3 regions of the Qipengyuania sp. B-5 genome follow, and region 2 is predicted to be linked to each of the others. Evidence: predicted binding sites of a transcription regulator. Region 2 holds the regulator's gene; each other region holds the start of a gene.
What was found. Region 2 encodes LexA, which represses DNA repair genes until DNA is damaged. Its sites were predicted from a motif close to GTTCCNCNCTTGTTCT; they were not measured.
Positions count from the first base shown of each region.

Region 1 (4,600 bases), 180 kb from region 2:
CGATACGGGCGAATGTAGAGGCTTTCGATGCTCGCGGTCGTGCTCAGGTGCAGCAGGGTTCGGTGATGAGTCTCGGGCCTGCAAAAACTGTCCACGATCTCATTCTGCTGGATCCGCCCTATGAGACAGGAGCAGGCCAGGTGGCGCTGGATCGGATGGTCCGGCTCGGATGGATCGGGCCGGCGACCTGGATTGCGCTTGAAACCCGCAAGAACGAGGAAATCGCGATCAAGAAGCTCGAAATCGAAGCTGAGCGCGTTGTCGGAAAGGCCAAGATTACCCTGCTCTCCCTAGCCAACTGAGAGAGTACGGAAGAAGGGCAGGCCCAACAAAGTGGACCCGCCCCCTCCAAGCGTCGCCGCTAGTAATTAGCGCGGCGGAACATTTCGATCACATATCGTCGTCAGTGTCGGGACGGGTTGCCGGAAGCGGCTCATCGATTTCGCTAGCGGGGCGTCCCGGCCAATATTCCAGCGGACGATTGCCGGTCTTGTTCTTTTCCCAGCCATTAATGCAGCCGTCCTGTTGGTCAGGCTTGCAAATTGGCAGGTCATCGCCATTCGATGTCGCCTGGTAATCGGCTGGCGTTGTCTGAATCACCTCGTTTCGTACGAACCGCGGAGATGCAGAGCTTGTCGCAGAGGCGGTGGTGCGTGCCGTTGTACCAGTTGCGCTCGCGTTATTCTGAGCGTTCAACTGGGCGTTGATTTGTTGCCAGGCCATGGTGCGCTGCTCCGGCGTCATCTCATACACGCGGACACGCTGGTCGTCGTTGAGCACCCACCAGGCGGTGGTTTGGTCATCGTCGAGCGTCCAGTAGTATTCCTGCACCTCGGGTGGCCAGGCATCATATGTCGTACGGCGATCTGTCGGCCAGCCATCATACATCATCTGCTGATCGTCCGTCAGGACGTAAACATCGCCATCGGCATTGACCGCTACCGCATCCTGTGCGGCGGCCGGAGCGGCGGTGAAGGCAAGCGCGGCAGCGCTCGCGAGAATAATGCTTTTCATAGTAATGTCTCCTGAGAGGATCATTGCCACCAATACTATTCAGGAGGGGGCATAGTTCCGAATCTCTTTCGGGCGGCAGGGCTTGTGTTGCGGACGCGCGTTCCCTAGCTGTTCCGGAACGATGCCCGAATTACCAGCCTCTGCCGAAAGCGCCGGAAACGACACGATTCCGCCCTATGCGGCGCGATTGAACCCTCCCCAACGCGAGGCCGTTTTGACAACCGAGGGGCCGGTGCTGATGCTTGCTGGAGCAGGTACCGGCAAGACTGCTGCGCTCACCGCAAGACTCGCACATCTCATCGCAACCCGCCGGGCGTGGCCGAGTGAGATCCTTTGTGTCACCTTCACCAACAAGGCTGCCCGCGAGATGCGCCACCGCGTCGGACGGCATATCGGCGATGCGGTCGAAGGCATGCCTTGGCTAGGGACGTTCCACTCGATCGGCGCGAAGATGCTGCGGCGACATGCAGAACTTGTCGGGCTGCAGAGTAACTACACGATCATCGATACCGACGACCAGTTGCGATTGCTCAAGCAACTGATCCAGGAAAACGACCTGGATGAAAAGCGCTGGCCCGCCCGGCAGCTTGCCGGGCTGATCGATCGCTGGAAGAACCGCGGCCTCAATCCGGGCGATCTCGATGCGGTCGAAAACGAAGCTTATGCCAACGGTCGCGGCACGCAGTTCTACAGGCTGTATCAAGACCGCCTCAAAGCATTGAATGCATGCGATTTCGGTGATTTGCTACTGCACATTCTGAATATCTTCCGGCAGCATCATGACGTGCTGGAGCAGTATCAGCAGCGCTTCAAATACATCCTGGTTGACGAATATCAGGACACCAATCAGGTCCAATACCTTTGGCTGCGACTACTGGCTCAGGCCCGCAAGAACATCTGTGTCGTGGGTGATGACGACCAGTCGATCTATTCGTGGCGCGGCGCAGAAGTCGCGAACATCCTCAAGTTCGAGAAGGATTTTCCCGGCGCAGCGGTAATCAAGCTGGAACAGAATTATCGCTCCACCCCGCAAATTCTTGCAGCAGCATCTGGACTGATCAACGCTAACAGTGAGCGACTAGGCAAGACACTGTGGACCGAACTGCCTGCCGGTGAAAAAGTCCGGATCGTCGGCGTCTGGGACGCGCCCGAAGAAGCGCGTCGTGTCGGCGAGGCGATCGAGCGTCTCGAGAGCGAAGGAGCTCCGCTGGACCAGGTCGCGATCCTTGTCCGGGCGCAATACCAGACCCGCGAATTCGAAGACCGCTTTATCCAGACCGGCCTCAATTACCGCATCGTGGGCGGTTTCCGGTTTTACGAGCGCGCCGAAATCCGTGACGCCCTCGCCTATCTTCGCACCATCGCCCAGCCCGCAGACGACCTCGCCTTCGAGCGGATTTACAATCAACCCAAGCGTGGACTCGGAGCCAAGACGCTGGAGGCCATGCGCCGTCATGCGCGTAAGACCCAGACGCCGTTAGCCGCGGCTTCGCTCGATCTTGCTGATAGCGACGAATTGCCTGCTCGTGCGCGAAACATGCTGATCGGCTTGCTTGGCCAGTTCGTCCATTGGCGGGAGCTGGAGGAAAAGGTCTCGCCCTCCGAACTGTTACGTACAGTTCTTGTCGAAAGCGGTTATGAGGAGATGCTCCAGAAGGATCGCAGCGCTGAAAGCACAGGGCGCCTCGAGAACATGACCGAACTTGCCCGGGCGATGGAAGAATACGAAACCCTCGGCGATTTCCTCGAGCATGTCAGCCTGGTGATGGATAATGATCGGGCAGATGATGGCGAGAAGGTCACCATCATGACTATGCATGCGGCAAAGGGACTCGAGTTCGACCATGTCTTTCTACCCGGCTGGGAAGAAGGTGTCTTCCCCAGCCAACGCGCTATCGAGGAAGGCGGCCTTGCGAGCCTGGAGGAAGAGCGCCGTCTGGCCTATGTCGCGATCACGCGCGCAAAAAGGCGCTGCTCGATCTTTCACGCGGCCAACCGGCGAATATATGGCCAGTGGACCAGCTCCATCCCCAGCCGCTTCATCGAAGAACTGCCCGACGAGCACATCGAAAGCGAAACCACCATGAGTGGCGGTGCCTCGCTATGGCGCGCTAACTGGACCGAGAACGAGGACCCCTTCGCACATGTCTCGAACGCGCGCCCTGATCGCAGCACCGCACGCGGACCGGGTTGGCAGCGAGCCCTTTCAACCGGATACGATAGTACACCCAAACGTCTGGCCGAGCCGGGCAAGAGCGCAGCAAGCTTTGCGGCCAAACCCCGCACCGACATCGCTATCGGTGCGCGCGTTTTTCACGATAAGTTCGGTTATGGTGTCGTTACTGACCAGGAAGGAAACAAGCTGGAGATCGAATTCGAAAAAGCTGGTGCAAAGCGAGTGCTCGACAGCTTCGTTAAATTGGCCGACGACTAGATCGCAGGTTCGATTTCGGCCGTCTCTTCTTCGCGCTTTCGACGCCAATAGCGCTGCTCGAAGGGTCTCAGGAGCTCACCGCCCAACCCCCGGGTCCCCTCGGCAATACCGGTTTCACAGTTTAGGTACTGTGACGGGTCGACATAGGTGCCGAACATCTTGTCCCACAACGTGACCGTGTTTCCATAGTTGCTGCCCATCAGCGCTTCGTCACGGATATGATGCAGGCGATGTGCTGCAGGGGAAATGAGGACATGACCAAAGACGCCTAGCGTCCACGGCACATCGGCGTGGATGAAGAATCCCCACCAACCGCGCACGATACCCGCCAGTCCGATCGCCCATTCAGGCACACCCAGCAAGAGCAGCAAAGCAATATCTACACTCACGCTTAGCAACTTGCTCACGGGATGCTTGCGCAGGACCGAGAGCCAATGCATTGCCGTATCGGCATGATGGGTAGCATGGAACGGCCAGAAGAACCTCGTGTGCTCTAACCGATGCCGCCAATAGACGACGAAATCGAAAACGAGCACCGCCGCTGCGAATATCAGGGGATCTGGGATACTGTTCCAGGATGTGGCAAGGACATTCGGGCTTCCAATCGCAGAGCGTAATGCGCCTTCTGGAAATACGAACAGTGGCACCAGCAAGATTGAATTGATGATAGTCAATCCGAGATTTGTGATGAATTCGGATCGCGAGCGAACGACAGCGTCACCGAATGCGCGACGCTTCGTGACAAAGGCCAGTAATCCGAAAACAGTGCCGGTCATGCAAAGCAGCACCAATGTCGACAGCGCAGGTTGAGCGAGGCTTTGCATAGTCCCGCATCATGCGCGAGACATAGTAAGCAAAACGTTAAGTCAGATAGCCGACACTTCGAGGAAACCCGGCTTTGGACCGTTCCATTCACCAGGCGCGGTCGGCGTATCTTCAGCCTCGCTCCTGCTTCGGGCAGGCTTGGACTTTACACCTTCCGACTTTGTCTCTTGCTTCGCGCGCTTTGGCTTGTCCGCACGTTTCGACTTGTTTTCACGTTTCGGCTTATCGTCGCGCGGCCGCTCTTCCGCGCCATCATCCGATTTCGCCGGCTCGATGAGGTCGACCCGAACATCACTCTTCCCAAAAACGGGAATCTTGGTTTCGGTC
Region 1 is NZ_JBSXNU010000053.1:48,042-52,641, reverse strand. Features, by position in the region: gene rsmD (16S rRNA (guanine(966)-N(2))-methyltransferase RsmD) at 1-302, shown strand, start outside; gene AC13CE_RS12530 (hypothetical protein) at 391-1,014, opposite strand; gene AC13CE_RS12525 (ATP-dependent helicase) at 1,136-3,448, shown strand; gene AC13CE_RS12520 (sterol desaturase family protein) at 3,445-4,272, opposite strand; gene AC13CE_RS12515 (DEAD/DEAH box helicase) at 4,315-4,600, opposite strand, start outside.
Region 1: the regulator LexA is predicted to act here: its motif matches at 1,114-1,129, upstream of AC13CE_RS12525 (ATP-dependent helicase).

Region 2 (4,600 bases):
ATGTCAGCGCGTAGCGAAACGTCCGAAGAGATCGCCGGGGCGGCGCGTGCCCTTCGCGAGCGTCTGATCCCGATCGATGCGCCTGACGGTACAGTCGACTGTTGCGGGACCGGGGGAGACGGGCATCACACCCTCAACGTATCGACAGCAGTAAGCCTTCTGGTCGCGTCCTGCGGCGTGCCGGTGGCAAAGCATGGCAATCGTGCAGCAAGCTCCAAGTCGGGAGCCGCCGATACGCTGGAGGCGCTCGGCCTTGACATGGAAGCTGCAGGAAGAACCGCAGAAAAGACTCTGAATGAACTGGGAATTTGTTTCCTCTTCGCCAAGAATCATCACCCGGCGATGGGCCGCATCCAGCCAATCCGCCAGAAACTGGGTGTACGCACGATATTCAACCTGATGGGCCCCCTGTCCAATCCGGCAGGTGTGAAGCGACAACTGATCGGTATTGCACGGCCGGCCTATGTCCCGATCTATGCCGCAGCCAAGGCGAGGCTTGGGACCGAGCGCACCTTCATCGCTTCAGGTGACGAGGGCCTTGATGAGCTCAGCCTCGCGGGCGGTAACGAATTGGCCGATGTGAAAGGCAATGATTTCGAAATGCGCCGGGTCGTCGCGGTGCAGGCGAACCTGCCGCACGCCCCCGTCGAAGCGATCCGTGGAGGCGATCCTCAGCATAATGCCAAGGCGCTGGAAGCATTGCTGATGGGCGCACCAGGGCCCTACCGAGATGCAGTACTCTTCAACGCCGCCGCCACGTTAATCGTCGCGGGGAAAACTACCGATTGGACAGAAGGTGCAGAGATGGCCGGCGAGGCAATCGATTCTGGCCGGGCCAAGCAACTGATGGCCGACTGGATCGAACTCGCGCAATGAACAAGCTCGCGGAGATCTGTGCAACCAAGCGCGATGAAGTGGCTGTCCGCAAGGCAGAGCGGAGCCTTGCCGATCTGGATGCCCTCGCTCGGGAACAAGGTGAGCCGCGCGGTTTCTTGCGATCTCTGGAAGCGGCGCAGGACAGCGGCTTTGGATTGATTGCCGAGATCAAGAAGGCCAGTCCGTCGAAGGGGCTGATACGTGCCGATTTTCACCCTGCCGATCATGCGCGGGCTTACGAGGCCGGCGGTGCCGCCTGCCTTTCGGTCCTGACCGACGCGCCCTATTTCCAGGGACACGAGGATTACCTGGTCGCCGCTCGCGAAGCATGCTCATTGCCGGTTTTACGCAAGGATTTCATGGTCGATCCCTGGCAAGTGGCAGAGGCACGGGCGATCGGCGCCGACGCTATCCTGATTATCGTTGCCGCACTCGAAGATGCGCAGATGATCGAGATCGAGGCGGCTGCGATTGATCGGGGGATGGACGTTCTTGTCGAAGTCCATGATGCCATTGAGATGGAACGCGCGGCTGGATTGAAGTCACGGCTTCTTGGAGTGAACAATCGTAATCTCAAGACGTTCGAGACTGATCTTCGCATCACGGAAGAACTTTCCTCCCGTGCACCAGCAGGCACCCTTCTTGTCGGCGAAAGCGGGATCGACACCCATCGGGACTGCCAGCGTCTTGCGCGATCCGGCGTCCGCAGCTTTCTCGTCGGCGAGAGCCTCATGCGGCAGGGCGATGTAGAGGCTGCGACGCGGGCGCTATTGCAGGGTTAGACTGTCCTACCAGTTGAGAAAATGGCATGAGGCTAAAAATGTCTCACCCCTACCCAACCCCATCTGCCCGAGCGGCTGACCTGGCAATGGGTCGATTTTTCTCGTCAGGACTGTGGTCCATGTCGTCCACCCGGTTCAGGATCCCAAGGCTTCAAAATGAATAGGCTGACTCATCTCGACGAGGCCGGAGCAGCTCGCATGGTCGATGTCAGCGGAAAATCCGAGACCGATCGGAGCGCAACCGCCGAGGGGAGAATTCGGATGAAGCCGGAAGCTCTGGAAGCTATCATGGCGGGCACCGGAGCCAAGGGTGAAGCTTTGGCGACTGCCCGGATTGCGGGCATAATGGCGGCCAAACGTACAGGGGAGCTCATACCCCTTTGCCATCCCCTGGGACTTGAAAGCATTAAGATCGACTTCACACCGGAAGCAGAAGCTATCCGGGTGACGGCGGTGGCTGGCCTGACCGGCAAGACAGGTGTCGAGATGGAAGCGATGACCGCCGTCAGCGTCGCGCTCCTCACGCTCTACGACATGGGTAAGGCTCTCGATCGCGCCATGGTTATCGAGGGAATCCGTCTCCTTGAGAAGACAGGCGGCAAGTCCGGCGCCTGGCGAGCGGCGGACTGAAACGGGAACGCTTGTTCTCTATTGACGGGTTCTGAAACCGCGGGAATGCTTGACTTGCTGAAATCGGTTGCCTAATTGTTCCACATTCGTTCACAGCTTTGTGAACAGGAACATAGGGAGTTACCCGATGCTGACCGCCAAGCAGCACGAATTGATTCGCTTCATCCAGCAGAAGCTCGAAGATACTGGCATTTCGCCTTCTTTCGAAGAGATGAAGGAAGCGCTCGACCTGAAAAGCAAGTCCGGCGTTCATCGACTGATCTCGGCTCTGGAAGAACGTGGCTTTATCCGTCGCCTGCCCAATCGGGCCCGTGCGCTCGAGGTGATTAAACTACCGGAAGATTCGGTCACCGGCTCTTCGCGTTCTGTTGCGGCTCCCACATCGGCAAACGATTCCGTAATTGCCGCGCATACGGCCAAACCGGTCGCTGTAGCACCAGCGAACGATATTATCGACGTGCCTCTCCATGGCCGTATTGCCGCCGGTGCTCCGATCGAGGCAATCGAAGGCCAGTCGTCCATGCCGGTTCCCGCAGCTCTCCTGGGACCGGGGGATCACTATGCGCTCGAAGTCAGCGGAGACTCGATGATCGAAGCAGGCATTTTCGATGGCGATTTTGCACTGGTCAAGCGCACTGAAACTGCACGCGATGGCGAGATTGTAGTTGCTCTTGTCGACAACCAGGAAGCAACGCTCAAATACCTGCGCAAGGAAGGCGCGATGATCAGGCTTGATCCGGCCAATGGCGCTTACGAGCCACAGCTCTATGAAGCCGATCGCGTTCAGGTTCAGGGTAAGCTCGCAGGATTGCTGCGTCGATATCACTGAACCGAGGGACGGCGTCCGTTTAAATCCGGGCGCCTCTTTCACCGGCGCTCGGGTGCTTGCCACCAGCCATGCATTCCTTGATGTGCGGCGACCGTCTCGATCCTCCGGTCTTCCAAATATATCGTGGTCCCCCCTTGCGCATCGAGATAGCGGCCGTCGGCCTTTAGCCATCGAGGGCGGCAGCTACGGGGCAGCCAACGATCCGCGATCACAATGTCGGAGCGTTCACACGCGGCAGCGAGAGCGCGCTCGTCGATCCGTTCGCGGCTGCGTGCAACCAGCAGATGCCAGACTTTGTCGGAGCGGCGCATAGGGATGCTGCAAAAGTCGGAACTACATCGCGCGCCCGGCCAATCGGCCATCGACCGAGGCAGCGCTTCGGCACCCGCCAGTTCGACGAGATTCTCCTGCGCGTAGGAGCCGGGCTTATTCCGGAGCACATACAGACTTCCGGCAGGATCGACAAAGCCGACATCCGCGCCGTCCCGCGCGATCAGCAGATCGGGGGCCGATGCCTGGCTAAGCAGTGCTGCCCCAAGCAGGGCAGGCGCAAGGCCCCATAACCGCCCCCTTCCTTTCCACAGGGCAAGCCATAGTCCGCCGGCAACGAAGAGGAGAACATTGAGAATACCGATATGAGGCATCAGCTTCACCGCGCCTGGCTGAGCCGCTGTCGTCCGGGCGATGGCAAGAAGCAGGTCGAGCGACTTGCCGACCAACCACCAGAATGGCGAACCCAGACCCACCAGGTCGAAGCACAGTGCGATTGCGATAAGCGGCATAGAGACAAATGTGACCAACGGGATCGCGATCACATTGGCAAAGGCCCCGTAAATGCCTGCACGGTGAAAATGAAAGAGCACGATGGGTGTGAGCGCAATTTCGATAACGAGACCAGTGATGAACAGCATCAGCACCCGGCGGCCGAGCCACCTGCCCCATTGCTCCTCGCGCGGGGCGAGGAATTCTCGCACCGGACTGGAATTGTGGAGCGCCACTATCGAGATGACTGCGGCGAAGCTCATCTGGAAGCTCGGCCCTACCAGGGTTTCTGGCCACAGCAAAAGAACCACGCCCGCAGCGACCGCCACCATCCGCATGGAAAGAGGCTGGCGCCCAAGTGCCAGCGCAATCAAGACCAGCACGGCGCCGACACAACTGCGAACGGTCGGGACCTGCGCTCCTGTCAGCAATGTATAACCGATGCCCGCACCGGCCCCAATGGCGGCCGCCACCAAAGGCAGACGGACCCTCAGCGTCAGCCAAGGCCATAATGCAAGCAGCTTCAAGGCTAGAACGTATGCAGCGGCGATAACTGCGCTGACGTGTAGACCGCTGATCGACAGGAGATGCGTCAATCCGGAGTCGCGCATAGCGATTTCGTCAGCTTCGCTGATGGCCCCGCGGTCCCCGCTGGCAAAAGCGGCCGCGATGCTGCCAGCAGATCCGCCCACATTTTCGCGAACATGCGCTGACAACCATC
Region 2 is NZ_JBSXNU010000053.1:226,664-231,263, forward strand. Features, by position in the region: gene trpD (anthranilate phosphoribosyltransferase) at 1-876, shown strand, start outside; gene trpC (indole-3-glycerol phosphate synthase TrpC) at 873-1,658, shown strand; gene moaC (cyclic pyranopterin monophosphate synthase MoaC) at 1,815-2,288, shown strand; gene lexA (transcriptional repressor LexA) at 2,416-3,117, shown strand; gene AC13CE_RS13400 (ComEC/Rec2 family competence protein) at 3,156-4,600, opposite strand, start outside.

Region 3 (4,600 bases), on a different contig from region 2:
CGAGCACGTCGGCGATGGAGAGGCCCTTGAACTTCACCTCCAGCGTTTCGCGGTTGTAGCGCTTGCCGTGGCATTCCTCGCAGGTGACGTAGACGTCGGGCAGAAAGTGCATCTCGATCTTGATCAGCCCGTCGCCCTGGCACGCCTCGCAGCGGCCACCCTTGACGTTGAAGCTGAAGCGCCCGGGCTTGTACCCGCGCGCCTGGCTTTCCGGCAGGCCTGCGAACCAGTCACGTATCTGGGTGAAAGCGCCGGTATAGGTCGCCGGATTGGAACGCGGCGTGCGCCCGATGGGCGACTGGTCGATCTCGATCACCTTGTCGCAATATTCGAGGCCGGTGACCTTGTCGTGCGCGCCAGCAACCACGCGCGCGCCGTTCAATTGGCGAGCGGCGGAGGCATAGAGCGTGTCGATGGTGAAGCTCGACTTGCCGCTGCCCGAAACCCCGGTGACGCAGGTGAAGGTGCCGAGCGGGATCGAAGCGGTGACATCGGTGAGGTTGTTCGCCCGTGCACCGTGGACGGTGAGCTTGTGCCCGTTGCCCTTGCGGCGCTTGGCCGGAACCTCGATCGCACGGCGGCCGGTGAGATAGGCGGCGGTGAGCGACTTCTTCGACTTGAGCACCTGTTTCAGCGTGCCTTCGGCCACCACCTCGCCCCCATGGACGCCAGCGCCGGGCCCCAGATCGACGACGTAATCGGCAGCGCGGATCGCATCCTCGTCATGCTCCACCACGATCACCGTATTGCCGAGATCGCGCAGGCGCTTCAGCGTTTCCAGCAGCCGGTCGTTGTCGCGCTGGTGCAGGCCGATACTGGGCTCGTCGAGCACATAGAGCACGCCCGAGAGGCCCGAACCGATCTGGCTGGCGAGGCGGATGCGCTGGCTTTCCCCGCCGCTCAGCGTGCCGCTGGTCCGGTCGAGATTGAGGTAATCGAGCCCGACATTGTCGAGGAAGCCCAGCCGCTCGTTGATTTCCTTGAGGATGGCGCGTGCGATCTGCTGCTGCGTGTCGCCCAGCTGATCGGGCAGCGCGAGGAACCAGTCCTTCGCATCGGCGACGCTCATCTTGGTGGGGGTGGCGATGTCCGTGGCGTTCACACCTTGGCCGATCTTCACCGCCAGCGCCTTTTCATTGAGGCGCTTGCCATTGCAGGTCTCGCATGGCTGCGCGGTCTGGAACTTGGCCAGCTCCTCGCGCATCCAGGCGCTTTCGGTCTGCAGCATGCGGCGGTTGAGATTGCCGATCACGCCTTCGAACGGCTTCTTCACCGTGTACTGCTTGCGACCGTCCTTGAAGGTGAGCGGGATCGCGCGTCCTTTGGTGCCATAGAGGATGATGTCGCGGATTTCGCTGTCGAAATCCTCCCACGGCGTGGTGAGATCGAACTCGTATTCCTTCGCCAGGCTGGCGAGCACCTGCATGTAATAGGGCGATGGCGGGTTGCTCTTCGCCCAGGGCACAACTGCGCCCTTTTTCAGGCTCAGCGCTTCGTTCGGCACAACCAGCTGCGGATCGAACAGCTGCTTTTCGCCGATCCCGTCACAGGTCGGGCAGGCCCCCTGCGGCGCGTTGAACGAGAACAGCCGCGGCTCGATCTCTTCGATGGTGAACCCGCTGACCGGACAGGAAAAGCGTTCGGAGAACACGATGCGGTTGGCGGGAATGCCCGCACCTTTCATCGCGCCGCCACCTTCTGTTTCGCCCTCGCGGCCCGGCACCACGCCATCGGCCAAGTCCACATAGGCAAGTCCGTCAGCGAGCTTGAGCGCCTGTTCGAAACTGTCGGCCAGCCGCGTCTCGATGCCTTCCTTGACCGCGAGCCGGTCGACCACGACTTCGATGTCGTGCTTGAACTTCTTGTCGAGCGCGGGCGCTTCCTCGATCGGATACATTTCGCCGTCGATACGGACGCGGGTAAAGCCGGCCTTCTGCCATTCGGCCAGTTCCTTGCGGTATTCGCCCTTGCGTCTGCGCACGACCGGCGCGAGCAGGTAGAGCCGCGTGCCTTCGGGCAACGCCATCACCCGGTCGACCATGTTGGAGACCGTCTGTGCCTCGATCGGCAGTCCGGTGGCGGGAGAGTACGGCACCCCCACCCTCGCCCACAGCAAGCGCATGTAATCGTAGATCTCGGTGACGGTCGCCACGGTCGAACGCGGATTGCGGCTGGTGGTCTTCTGCTCGATCGAGATAGCGGGGCTGAGCCCGTCTATATGCTCGACATCGGGCTTCTGCATCATCTCGAGGAACTGGCGCGCATAGGCGCTGAGCGATTCCACGTAGCGCCGCTGACCTTCGGCATAGATCGTATCGAAGGCGAGCGAGGATTTGCCCGAGCCGGAAAGGCCCGTGATCACGATCAGCGCATCGCGCGGCAGGTTGATATCGACGCCCTTGAGATTATGCTCCCGCGCGCCGCGGACAGAGATTTTGGTAAGTGCCATGAAGGAAGCGTGTTCCCGAATTGTTCGCCTGGGTCAAGGGAGGTCGTTCACGACCGATACCAATTCGGCATCGATGCCCTTCCCGGTTGCTTCACAAATAGGCACCCACTCCCCGATTGCAAAGGCGTGGGGCGAAGACAGATCCGAACGCCGGGAGAATATCGAAACTGACGGTACTTCGACCGGCAAATGTCCGTAAATAAGATCATACCTCTAATTAAATATAACATTTGATTTAGGTATCATAACCTAATTTACAAAATCCACAAAGTACCTTTTGATTACTGCTGAGAATTATAAGTCACAAATAGACGTATAAGCTTAAGCAGGAGGTCTTTTAGTGATGATCCATAACACTTTTCGTGCAACCGGGGTCAGTACACTGGCCCTGAGTCTTGTAGTGGTCGGTGGAACGGCTACTGTCACTCCGGCGCAAGCCCAAGAACTACAGCCGGTCGTGGATGTCTGTTCCGGAATCACCTTGCCCAGATCTGCGGTGACCGAAGTAATTGGAGCGGTAAACGAGCCGATCGTGAATCAAATTGAGACGACGGTAAACGATATCACGACCATAACGCTGATCTTGGCACCGCTCGCAACGATTACCGATCTCGACATCGACCTCAGCTCGATCCTGGCGGATGCAGCGGAAGGCGATCCCATCAGCCTGCAGATACTCGACACCGAAGGGAACGTCATTACCGCTTCGGACGACTGCAATATTACGGCTGACAATCTCACGCTCGACGAGGAAGGCGGTATCGAGATTGGTGGCAACCGGGTTTCCGGTCTCGGGGCCAACGGACAGGTGGCTTCGGCAGGCGAAGTCGATGCCATTGCATTCGGCAACAATGCCAGCACGGCGGTTGGCGCCACGGGCGCGGTCGCCATCGGCACCGATGCTTCCGTGACTGCCGCGAACAGCGTGGCCCTGGGAGCGGGGTCCGTGGCCGATCGGGCCGACACCGTTTCGGTGGGTGCTGTCGGTGCCGAACGCCAGATCGTCAATGTAGCCGATGGAACGGCGGCCACCGATGCTGCGACAGTCGGTCAGGTCGATGCATCCATCGCCGCCGCAACGGCGGATGCGGTCCAGTACGATGACGCAAGCCATGGTTCGGTCACGCTCGATGGCGCATCGGGTACGCTGGTGACCAATGTCGCAGAGGGCGCTGTCTCCGCCGGTTCGAGCGATGCGGTAAACGGGTCGCAACTGTTCGCCACCAACGAGGCAGTGGGTACCAATGCCGATGATATCGCCACACTCGATGGACGGGTCACCGTCAATGAGGGCGATATTACCGCTATCGATGGTCGTGTTACCGTGAACGAGGGTGAAATCGCGGCAATAGACGGACGGGTCACCGCAAACGAGGGCGATATCGCGGCGTTGCAGGACAATATAACGATGCCACCCAGGCGAGTGTGACGTTGGGCGGCGCTGGTGGCACCACGATCACCAATGTCGCACCGGGCGCCCTGGATGCGACCTCGCCCGATGCCGTCAATGGATCCCAGCTTTTTGAAACCAATCAGGCAGTTTCGGCGCTTGATGGACGGGTAACGCAAAACGAAGCCGATATTGCCGACAATTCTTCGGCGATAGCCGATCTCCAGACGGACGTTGGCGATATCCAGGTGACCGTGGGTGAGTTCGACGGACGGATAACCCAGAACGAGAACGACATTGCCGATCTCGACGGGCGGGTCACGGTGAACGAAGGCGATATCGCCGATCTGGATGGTCGTGTAACCGTCAACGAGGGCGATATTATCGATCTCGACGGACGTGTCACGACCAATGAAGGAGATATTGCCGCGATCGACGATCGGGTCACCGTAAACGAGGGCGACATCGCTGCAATCGACGACCGGGTCACTGTAAACGAAGGAGATATCGCCGCAATCGATGACCGGGTCACCGTGAACGAGGGCGACATCGCTTCGATCGACGACCGGGTTACCGTCAACGAAGGCGACATCGTAAACCTCGATACCCGCGTCGAAACGAATACGACGAATATTACGGACATCCAGATCCAGCTCGCCAACGTACCGGTCACTTACGTTTCGGATGCGGACGGCACCACGCCCAGCGATGTGCCGACCTATACTGCGGCATTCGTAGGTGCCAGCGGGGGAGCCGTAACG
Region 3 is NZ_JBSXNU010000042.1:46,947-51,546, reverse strand. Features, by position in the region: gene uvrA (excinuclease ABC subunit UvrA) at 1-2,449, opposite strand, end outside; gene AC13CE_RS07180 (hypothetical protein) at 2,946-3,878, shown strand; gene AC13CE_RS07175 (YadA-like family protein) at 3,875-4,600, shown strand, end outside.
Region 3: the regulator LexA is predicted to act here: its motif matches at 2,461-2,476, upstream of uvrA (excinuclease ABC subunit UvrA).